One region of the Noviherbaspirillum sp. UKPF54 genome, then DNA from elsewhere that is predicted to be linked to it. Evidence: predicted binding sites of a transcription regulator. Region 1 holds the regulator's gene; the other holds the start of a gene.
What was found. The regulator FNR, encoded in region 1, switches genes on or off when oxygen is low (the NO sensors DNR and NnrR bind a similar motif). The targets are predictions, from matches to a motif close to TTGATNNNNATCAA.
Positions count from the first base shown of each region.

Region 1 (4,857 bases):
TTCTATGGATTCCCGTGGCTTTCCTGGAACGGTCGGCAGGCAGTGCTGTTCGACCTTGGCGCGCGTAAGTTCTATATCTTCGGCGTGGTGTTGTGGCCGCAGGATTTCATCTATCTGGCGCTGCTGCTGATCATTTGCGCGTATGCGCTCTTTCTGTTTACCGCCGTCGCCGGACGGCTATGGTGCGGGTTCTCCTGTCCGCAGACCGTATATACCGAAATCTTCATGTGGGTCGAGCGCAAGATCGAGGGGACGCGCAGCGCTCGCATGCGGCTGGACAAGCAGCCATGGACGGCCGAAAAGGTCGCCAAGAAATCGGCGAAGCACCTGATCTGGGGCGCCATCGCGCTATGGACCGGCTTTACCTTCGTCGGCTATTTCACCCCTATGCACGAACTGCTGGGCGAAGTGAAAACCCTCGGCCTCGGCCCGTGGGAATGGTTCTGGGTTTTGTTTTACGGCTTTGCCACCTATGGCAATGCCGGCTGGATGCGCGAGCAGGTATGCAAATACATGTGCCCGTATGCGCGCTTCCAGAGCTCGATGTTCGACAAGGACACGCTCACCGTCACCTATGACAAGGAACGCGGCGATCCGCGCGGCGCGCGCAGCAAGTCGGCTGCCAAGTCGAACCTGGGCGACTGCATCGACTGTTCGATGTGCGTGCAGGTATGTCCGACCGGCATCGATATCCGCAACGGCCTGCAGTACGACTGCATCGGCTGCGCCGCCTGCGTCGACGCCTGCGACTCGGTAATGGACAAGGTCGGCTCGCCGCGTGGGCTGATCCGCTATACCACCGAAAACGCATTAAAAAACCATTTCACCCCGCAGCAGATCCGGCAGCGCACGATGCGCCCGCGCGTGCTCATCTATACGGGCATCCTGGTGCTGATCGTGGCAGGCTTCCTGGGTTCGCTGCTCACACGCACGCCGCTCAAACTGGACGTGATCCGCGACCGTGGTGCGATGGGGCGTGAGGTGGAGGACGGCATGATCGAGAACGTGTATCGCCTGCAGATCATGAACACTGACGAATTCCCGCACAAGTATAAGATCAAGGTTTCCGGCATCGAGACCATCGCTCTGGCGGGCGCGGAAGAAGTGGCGTTGCCCGCGACCGGTTCGCGGGCCGTACCGGTGCGCGTGCGGATCGCCCACGGCAAGGGGCAACCCGGTTCGAACAAGATCATGTTCGAAGTCGAGTCGACCGACGGTTCGGATGTCGAAGTGAAGGAAAAGGCGGTATTTTTCGTACCGCGTTAAATGCAAGGAGATTGTGATGCAAAGCGCTGATCCGAGTTTGAAGACGGACGATGGTTCGCCCTGGTATGCGAACCGCTGGCCGTGGTTTCTGATGCTGGGTCCGTTCCTGGTGGTCGTGGCAGGCTGCTTCACCGCCTGGCTCGCGGTAAGTCGCCCGGATGCCCTGGTGGTAGACGACTACTACAAGCAGGGCAAGGCGATCAACCAAGACTTGCGGCGCGACCGTGTAGCGGCGAATTTGCACTTGAAATTGAATGTGCGCTTCGATCCGGCGGCCGGCAAACTGATCGGCCATATCGACAGCCCGCAGCGTCCGGTGACCGGCAAGATATCCATCCGCCTGGTGCATTCGACCCTGCCGGAAAAAGACATCGTGCGCGAGGCGTGGCCGGATAGTAATGGGAATTTCTCGATCGACTTGGCTTTCCTCGAGCAGGCGAACTGGCAAGTGCAGGTGGAAGATCAGGCGCGCGACTGGCGCCTGACCGGCGTCTGGACATGGCCAAAACAGCATGATGTCGTGTTGTCGCCTGACCTCGCGCCCGCCGAAGGATGAGGATTGGCGCGCCGCGTGCAGATCGGCTTGAAATCGAATATCGTATCAGGGAGCGTTCTCGATTATCAAAATCGATTCTCAATAATGAGAAAAGAGACGCGAGAATGCCAGTCTGATATGGCGTTTTATAAAGACGAAGCCGAAAGGAGGGTGGTTTGATGGCGCGGTTGATGATGGTCGTCTTGTGGCCGTCTTTTTTGGTCGCGATTGTCGCGGAAGGTTTTTTCTTTTCGCTATTTGATCCGCGTGACCTGGGAATGCTCGGAGTTCATCTAGACGTAAGTCCGATGGCAGCGTATACCGTAGGATTTTTCTGTTTCTGGATGTTTTGTGCACTGGCCAGCATGCTGACTTGTTATCTGGTCGGTGTGCCGAGTGAACGCCGACCACCCTTCTGATGTTTCTAAAAAAACCGGGCCTTGCGCCCGGTTTTTTTATCTCTAAGCGTTGTCCGCAGGCCCAAGCGCATCATGCGCAGCTCAGGGTGCCGGCGGCGACTGCCTTTAGCGTGTTCGGTTCGAGCAGTTCCAGTTCACGGTTGCTGACCTTGATCCAGCCGCGCTTCTTGAATTTAGATAACAATCGGCTGATGCTTTCGATGGTCAGGCCGAGATAATTGCCGATTTCCTCGCGTGTCATGCGCAACTGGAAGCTGGTGGAAGAATAGCCGCGTGCGGAATAACGTGATGACAGATTGCTGAGGAAGGCGGCGAAGCGTTGTTCCGCCCGCATGTTGCCCAGCAAAAGCATGACGCTTTGTTCACGCGTAATTTCCTGGCTCATCATCCGGTGAAAGTGATGCAGCAGCGTCGGAATTTCGGCAAACAGGCTTTCCAGCCGCGCGAACGGGATCTCGCACACCTCGCTGTCTTCCAGCGCCACGGCGTTGCAGTGGTGACGATCGGTGCTGATGGCATCCATTCCTAACAGTTCCCCGGCCATCTGAAAGCCGGTGATCTGCTGGTCGCCGCTGGGATTGATTTGGTGTGTCTTGAAATGGCCGAGGCGGATCGCGTACAGGTTGGTAAAGGGGTCGCCGACGCGATACAGGTGGCCATCGCGCGGGATGCGGCGACGGCGCCCAATGATCTTTTCCAGCTTGTCCATTTCGGTCGAGCCGAGCCCCGTAGGGAGGCAGAGCTGGTGCATGCCACAGGCGGAACAGCGTGCTCGCAAGTCTTGCGCGCTCGCGGCACCCGATGCATTGGAAGAATAGGCGGGATGAGTCATATCGGCAGAATTCATTCTATGCAGAATCATGTTCGCGCTCGCTGTAGGTTTTTAGGCGTTTTGGGGTTCGGGTCAAAATTGAGCCAGGTCAAGAATCCTAATGCAAATCCCGTACCAAGCAAGCAAAATCGTGGATTAACCGGTGCCATACCAAGGCAAATCATGCGGTGAACCCTGAACATCAAGGCGCCAAGCCAGAATGCGGCCGCAATGGATGTTCGTTGCTGCTACAACTGTCAAAAACAGGAGCAGCGTTCGACGCTCCTTTTGTTCCCAAAATCGGGAAGTCAACGCCGAGCGAGCCGACGCGATCCCGGATCAGGTCGAGCCCGGGAAGGACGAAGCTTATCAGTCTCTTTTGACGCATCGCAATATTTTACCGCTCCTCTCGTAGGTCGTGTGGTTGAAATATCACTTGTGATCGGTATGGTCTTTGGCGCGCGACGGCCACAAGGCGTGCTTCCGAACTTAAGGTTTTTTTAAGGTTTATTGAATGAAGTTTTAAGAAAACGGGTCCGGATAAGTCCGTAATCTAGGCCTGTCGTCAATTGAACTTCTTTTGCAACCGCCAAACGATCGGAGACCTTCATGGAACAGGCCATTTCCCCTTCCCAGTCGCACGCCACAGGTGTTGTTCAGCGTTTCGATATTTATGCCCACATTCACAAGGCCTTGCGCCTTTTCATGAGCGATACGCTTCAAGCGGTCGGCGCCATGGATGGCTCCGACGGTGGGGAAGTGGCCTGCGTCCTGGGGCAGGTCCGCGCATTGATTGTTTTCTGCGGCAGGCATTTGCAGCATGAAAACCAGTTCATCCATACCGCGATGGAAGCGCGCCAGCCCGGTTCGGCGTGCACGATCTCGTCGGAGCACGTGCATCATGAATCGGCGCTGGAGAGGCTCTCCACCCTGGCGAGCGCGGTCGAGGGGGCGCAGGACGAGGTGCGTTCCGGCGCGATCGCTGACTTGTATCGTGAACTCGGCCTGTTCATCGCGGACAACCTGGCCCACATGCATATCGAGGAAACTGGGAACAACGCGGTATTGTGGGCAACGCACAGCGATGAGGAAATCATCGGCATCGAGCAGGCGCTAGTCGCCTCGATCCCGCCGGACGAGTCCCTTGCCACCATGCGCTGGATGATTCCAGCTCTGAGCGCTCGCGAGCGCGCGGAAAAACTGGCGCTCATCCGCCGTCACGTCCCGCCGCCGGCGTTCGACGCGCTGCTGGATGTGGCGCGTGAGAACTTGAGCAAGCGCGACTGGAGCAAGCTGGCAGATGCGCTGGGAATCGAGGACCGGATGGCGGCTTAGTTAATAACACTCTCTATCCTTCCCGCAATTGGAGCGGACGATCGACGCACAGCCGGAAGCGTCCGCGCCCGGTTTTCTCGATGCGGATCGCCGCTCCACGCTCGGTCAGGCGGCGGCTGAGCAGGATCAGGCGCGCTTCGAGGTTGTCGCTGATGTCGGGTAGCCGCAAGCGCGAATCGAGGCGCAGTTCCCGATTGGTGAATTCGGTACGGCTCTTGTCGGCATATTCGCGCAGCAGAGTCCAGAAAATCGAACCGGCAACACCCTTGATCAGGTAGTCGTCATCCAGGAAAACGCTGCCATTTTCACGGTAATGACGTACCGTCAGCGGCATTCCCCCGACCGGCGTGGCCGCGGGCTGGACGGCCGGCGCGTCCTCGCCGGCATCCGCGGCGTTTTGCAGCAGTTGCGCCGCCATGCCGAGTTGGGCCGCGAGGGTGACCAGCGCATCCTCGTCGTCATAAGTGAAGCGCAAGTCGTGCGGGCTTTCG
Region 1 covers NZ_CP040128.1:1,832,889-1,837,745, reverse strand. The annotation lists gene ccoG (cytochrome c oxidase accessory protein CcoG) at 1-1,266, shown strand, start outside; gene FAY22_RS08480 (FixH family protein) at 1,283-1,822, shown strand; gene fnr (fumarate/nitrate reduction transcriptional regulator Fnr) at 2,291-2,971, opposite strand; gene FAY22_RS08465 (hemerythrin domain-containing protein) at 3,641-4,366, shown strand; gene FAY22_RS08460 (GAF domain-containing protein) at 4,380-4,857, opposite strand, start outside.

Region 2 (4,857 bases), 2.0 Mb from region 1:
GGTGACTGGGTACTACGAGCCTCTCTTGCACGGTGCGCGCAAGAGAGGCGGCCCGTACCAGATCCCGCTGCATCGCGCCCCGGATGACATGCTGACTATCGATCTGACCGCGCTCTATCCCGAATTGAAAAGTATGCGCCTGCGCGGCCGCGTGGTGGGCAACAAGGTCGTGCCATATCTGTCGCGTGCCGAGCTGATGCAGTCCGATATTCTGGTCGGCAAGGAACTGCTTTGGGTGGACGATGCGATTGAGGCATTTTTCCTGCAAGTGCAGGGCTCCGGGCGCGTACAGCTGGCCGACACAAAGGAAACGGTGCGAGTTGCCTATGCCGACCAGAATGGATATCCCTACAAGTCGATCGGCCGCTATCTGGTCGACAAAGGGGAGATGTCGCTGGAACAGGCATCAGCCCAAAACATCAAGACATGGTTTGTCGTCCACCCGGAACGTCGTCAAGAGTTGCTGAACGCGAACCCGAGTTATGTTTTTTTCAAGGAAGAGAAAGTCATCGATCCGAGCAAGGGGCCGAAAGGGGCGCTTGGCGTACCGCTGACGCCCCGCCGCTCCATAGCCGTGGATGCGCAATTCATCCCGCTCGGCGCGCCGGTATTTCTGGCTACAACCCAGCCGGGCGCGGACACGCCAATGCAGCGACTGACAATGGCGCAGGATACCGGCGGCGCGATTCGCAATGCCGTTCGTGCCGATTACTTCTGGGGCTTCGGCACGGAAGCCGGCGACAAGGCGGGCAAGATGAAGCAGCGCGGCATGATGTGGGTGCTGCTGCCGAAGCTGCGTTAATCAATGCGGGCCAAGCGGCTCAGCCGCCGCGGGGTGGGGAATTCCTGCCGCTCGGGCGGTCATTGTCTGCATGCTGCGCGCCAGGGTCGCATCCATGGTGGAAATGTGGAAGGCAAACCATTGCGGCAGCAATTCCCTGACCACCTCTCGTCCCACGCCGAGTTCTCCATTCATTACGCGGCAGTTCACGTTGTGCAGCGCTCCGAGCACCCGTGCATGTTGTTCGCGATGAACTTTCAGTGACTGGAAGTCCATTTCTTCCATCCATCGCTCTTCTGTTTCAAAAGCATGTTCCATTTGCTGAACAAGAGCGATGTATCCATTTCCGAATTCATGATCTTGCGCACTCGACAGCTTGTCTAGCATGCCAAATAAATCGTCATGCAAGCGATCCAAAGCGATGACGCCGAGCGGTTCATCGGATGGCCAAGTGGTATTTAACATCGGTGACCCTCCGTTGTATAGAAGTGAACGCGGCGGGAAGCAGAGTTGCGGTGCTTGATGGTCGGTGACTAGGGTAGGGAGCTTGCTGTTCACCTGTTCAGATTATGCTACTTGTTCAGTCCAGGACCCATTTGATATGTCTCAAGCGAGCCCTGGCGTAACGCCTGACTTCAGAGGGGCGGCTTGGCATTGTCGAGACGGTACAATGGCGGCTTACCTTTTTGTCAAGGAGCGTAAAAATGGCGTATGAAAATATCTTGGTCGACACACGTGAAAAAGTCGGGGTCATTCAGCTCAATCGCCCCAAGGCTTTGAACGCATTGAATGATCAGTTGATGGACGAACTGGGAGATGCGTTATTGAAGTTCGACTCCGATGACAATATTGGCTGCATCGTCATTACCGGCAGCGAAAAGGCGTTCGCGGCCGGGGCAGATATTGGTGCCATGGCCAAGTACACATTCATGGATGTGTACAAAGGTGATTACATCACCCGCAACTGGGAGCAGATTCGGCGGGTGCGCAAGCCGGTGATTGCGGTCGTCGCTGGATATGCACTTGGCGGCGGCTGCGAACTGGCGATGATGTGCGACTTCATCATCGCGGCCGAGACAGCCAAATTCGGACAACCTGAAGTCAAGTTGGGGACTATGCCAGGTGCTGGGGGGACACAGCGGCTTCCGCGCGCAATTTCCAAGTCAAAGGCCATGGACCTATGTCTGACTGCGCGGATGATGGACGCGGCGGAGGCTGAGCGGGCAGGATTGGTTTCGCGTGTTGTCCCGGCCGACAAACTGATAGACGAAGCAATGGCAGCAGCCAAGGCTATCGCCGGCATGTCTCTACCTATTGTTATGATGATCAAGGAATCGGTGAATCGATCCTATGAAACAACCTTGGCAGAAGGTATTCAATATGAACGACGCTTGTTTCATAGCACCTTCGCCACTGAGGACCAGAAAGAGGGGATGGCGGCGTTTGTCGAAAAGCGTGCGCCGAGCTTCCGCAATAACTGACGTACGAGGTGTTGGAAGGGCAAGAAAGATCGCCGTCAACTACTTCTGCAAAGCAGTTGACGGCACTGAGAGAAGTAGTCATAATCTCGCCTCTTTGCTGCTGACGAATAAAACGATTCGTTGGTAGATTGCAAGCCTGAAAAGTCTTGCAAAAAGAAGCGGTTAGCAACAAATGCTCGCGAACAAGATGAAATAAAACGCTTGACGCAAGCAATAAAGCGCTTCATAATCTCATTTCTCTGCTGCTGACAAACAAAACGCTTTGTTAGCGAGTTGCGAAAGCGACGGCAGGACAAGTTCTTTAACAAGTAACAGCCGATAAGTGTGGGCGCTTGGTGGGCGTGCGGCGGTGGCGGAAGCTGCCGAAGCTCAAAGCATATCAAGTGCTCGCAAGAAATACAGGTAAGTTCGCAAGAACGGACCTAGTCAGTATTTTGAGTGAGCGACGGTTCTTAGGAACCTGCCGGTAAAACGGCACAAAACAGGAATTGAACTGAAGAGTTTGATCCTGGCTCAGATTGAACGCTGGCGGCATGCCTTACACATGCAAGTCGAACGGCAGCGCGGGCTTCGGCCTGGCGGCGAGTGGCGAACGGGTGAGTAACATATCGGAACGTGCCTTAGAGTGGGGGATAACTAGTCGAAAGACTAGCTAATACCGCATACGACCTACGGGTGAAAGTGGGGGATCGCAAGACCTCATGCTCTTAGAGCGGCCGATATCTGATTAGCTAGTTGGTGGGGTAAAAGCCTACCAAGGCGACGATCAGTAGCTGGTCTGAGAGGACGACCAGCCACACTGGGACTGAGACACGGCCCAGACTCCTACGGGAGGCAGCAGTGGGGAATTTTGGACAATGGGGGCAACCCTGATCCAGCAATGCCGCGTGTGTGAAGAAGGCCTTCGGGTTGTAAAGCACTTTTGTTCGGGAAGAAATCCTTCTGGCTAATATCCGGAAGGGATGACGGTACCGGAAGAATAAGCACCGGCTAACTACGTGCCAGCAGCCGCGGTAATACGTAGGGTGCAAGCGTTAATCGGAATTACTGGGCGTAAAGCGTGCGCAGGCGGTTGTGCAAGACAGAGGTGAAATCCCCGGGCTTAACCTGGGAACTGCCTTTGTGACTGCACGGCTAGAGTGTGTCAGAGGGGGGTAGAATTCCACGTGTAGCAGTGAAATGCGTAGATATGTGGAGGAATACCGATGGCGAAGGCAGCCCCCTGGGATAACACTGACGCTCATGCACGAAAGCGTGGGGAGCAAACAGGATTAGATACCCTGGTAGTCCACGCCCTAAACGATGTCAACTAGTTGTCGGGGATTAATTTCCTTGGTAACGCAGCTAACGCGTGAAGTTGACCGCCTGGGGAGTACGGTCGCAAGATTAAAACTCAAAGGAATTGACGGGGACCCGCACAAGCGGTGGATGATGTGGATTAATTCGATGCAACGCGAAAAACCTTACCTACCCTTGACATGGATGGAATCCTTGAGAGATTGAGGAGTGCCCGAAAGGGAGCCATCACACAGGTGCTGCATGGCTGTCGTCAGCTCGTGTCGTGAGATGTTGGGTTAAGTCCCGCAACGAGCGCAACCCTTGTCATTAGTTGCTACGAAAGGGCACTCTAATGAGACTGCCGGTGACAAACCGGAGGAAGGTGGGGATGACGTCAAGTCCTCATGGCCCTTATGGGTAGGGCTTCACACGTCATACAATGGTACATACAGAGGGCTGCCAACCCGCGAGGGGGAGCTAATCCCAGAAAGTGTATCGTAGTCCGGATTGTAGTCTGCAACTCGACTACATGAAGTTGGAATCGCTAGTAATCGCGGATCAGCATGTCGCGGTGAATACGTTCCCGGGTCTTGTACACACCGCCCGTCACACCATGGGAGCGGGTTTTACCAGAAGTAGGTAGCCTAACCGCAAGGAGGGCGCTTACCACGGTAGGATTCGTGACTGGGGTGAAGTCGTAACAAGGTAGCCGTATCGGAAGGTGCGGCTGGATCACCTCCTTTCTAGAGTATCCGCGCAGAAATCAAGCGTTCACACTTATCGGTGTGTTATTCGAGAACAGCAATGGGTCTGTAGCTCAGCTGGTTAGAGCACCGTGTTGATAACGCGGGGGTCGTTGGTTCGAGCCCAACTAGACCCACCATCGGATATTGGGGGTTTAGCTCAGCTGGGAGAGCACCTGCTTTGCAAGCAGGGGGTCGTCGGTTCGATCCCGTCAACCTCCACCAAGACATCAAACCTAAGTCATCGCCAGGGTGGCGAGGTGATTTAGGTTTGATCTTTTACGATCGATAGGCTGTTTTTGTTCTTTAACAATCTGGAAGAAGTAGTAAAGATTTATCAGTTGGAGCTGATATGTTGTGATGACGTATTGGTGACGACTGGTGGGTTGTGATTGTATCAATCATTAGTATGAAAGAGTTCTCGCAAGTAGAAATACGAGCGACAAGTTCTGGAATACGGCACGCAAACTCAAGCTCTATAGCGTTTCTTGCAAGAGAAGCTAACGTTATAGGGACAAGCGACTAAGTGCACATGGTGGATGCCTTGGCGATATCAGGCGATGAAGGACGTTGT
Region 2 covers NZ_CP040128.1:4,591,474-4,596,330, forward strand. The annotation lists gene FAY22_RS21270 (murein transglycosylase A) at 1-802, shown strand, start outside; gene FAY22_RS21275 (bacteriohemerythrin) at 803-1,246, opposite strand; gene FAY22_RS21280 (enoyl-CoA hydratase) at 1,486-2,262, shown strand; rRNA gene FAY22_RS21285 (16S ribosomal RNA) at 2,753-4,283, shown strand; tRNA gene FAY22_RS21290 (tRNA-Ile) at 4,347-4,423, shown strand; tRNA gene FAY22_RS21295 (tRNA-Ala) at 4,433-4,508, shown strand; rRNA gene FAY22_RS21300 (23S ribosomal RNA) at 4,796-4,857, shown strand, end outside.
Region 2: a site for FNR is predicted at 1,378-1,391, ahead of FAY22_RS21275 (bacteriohemerythrin). Genes of this name have one in related genera too.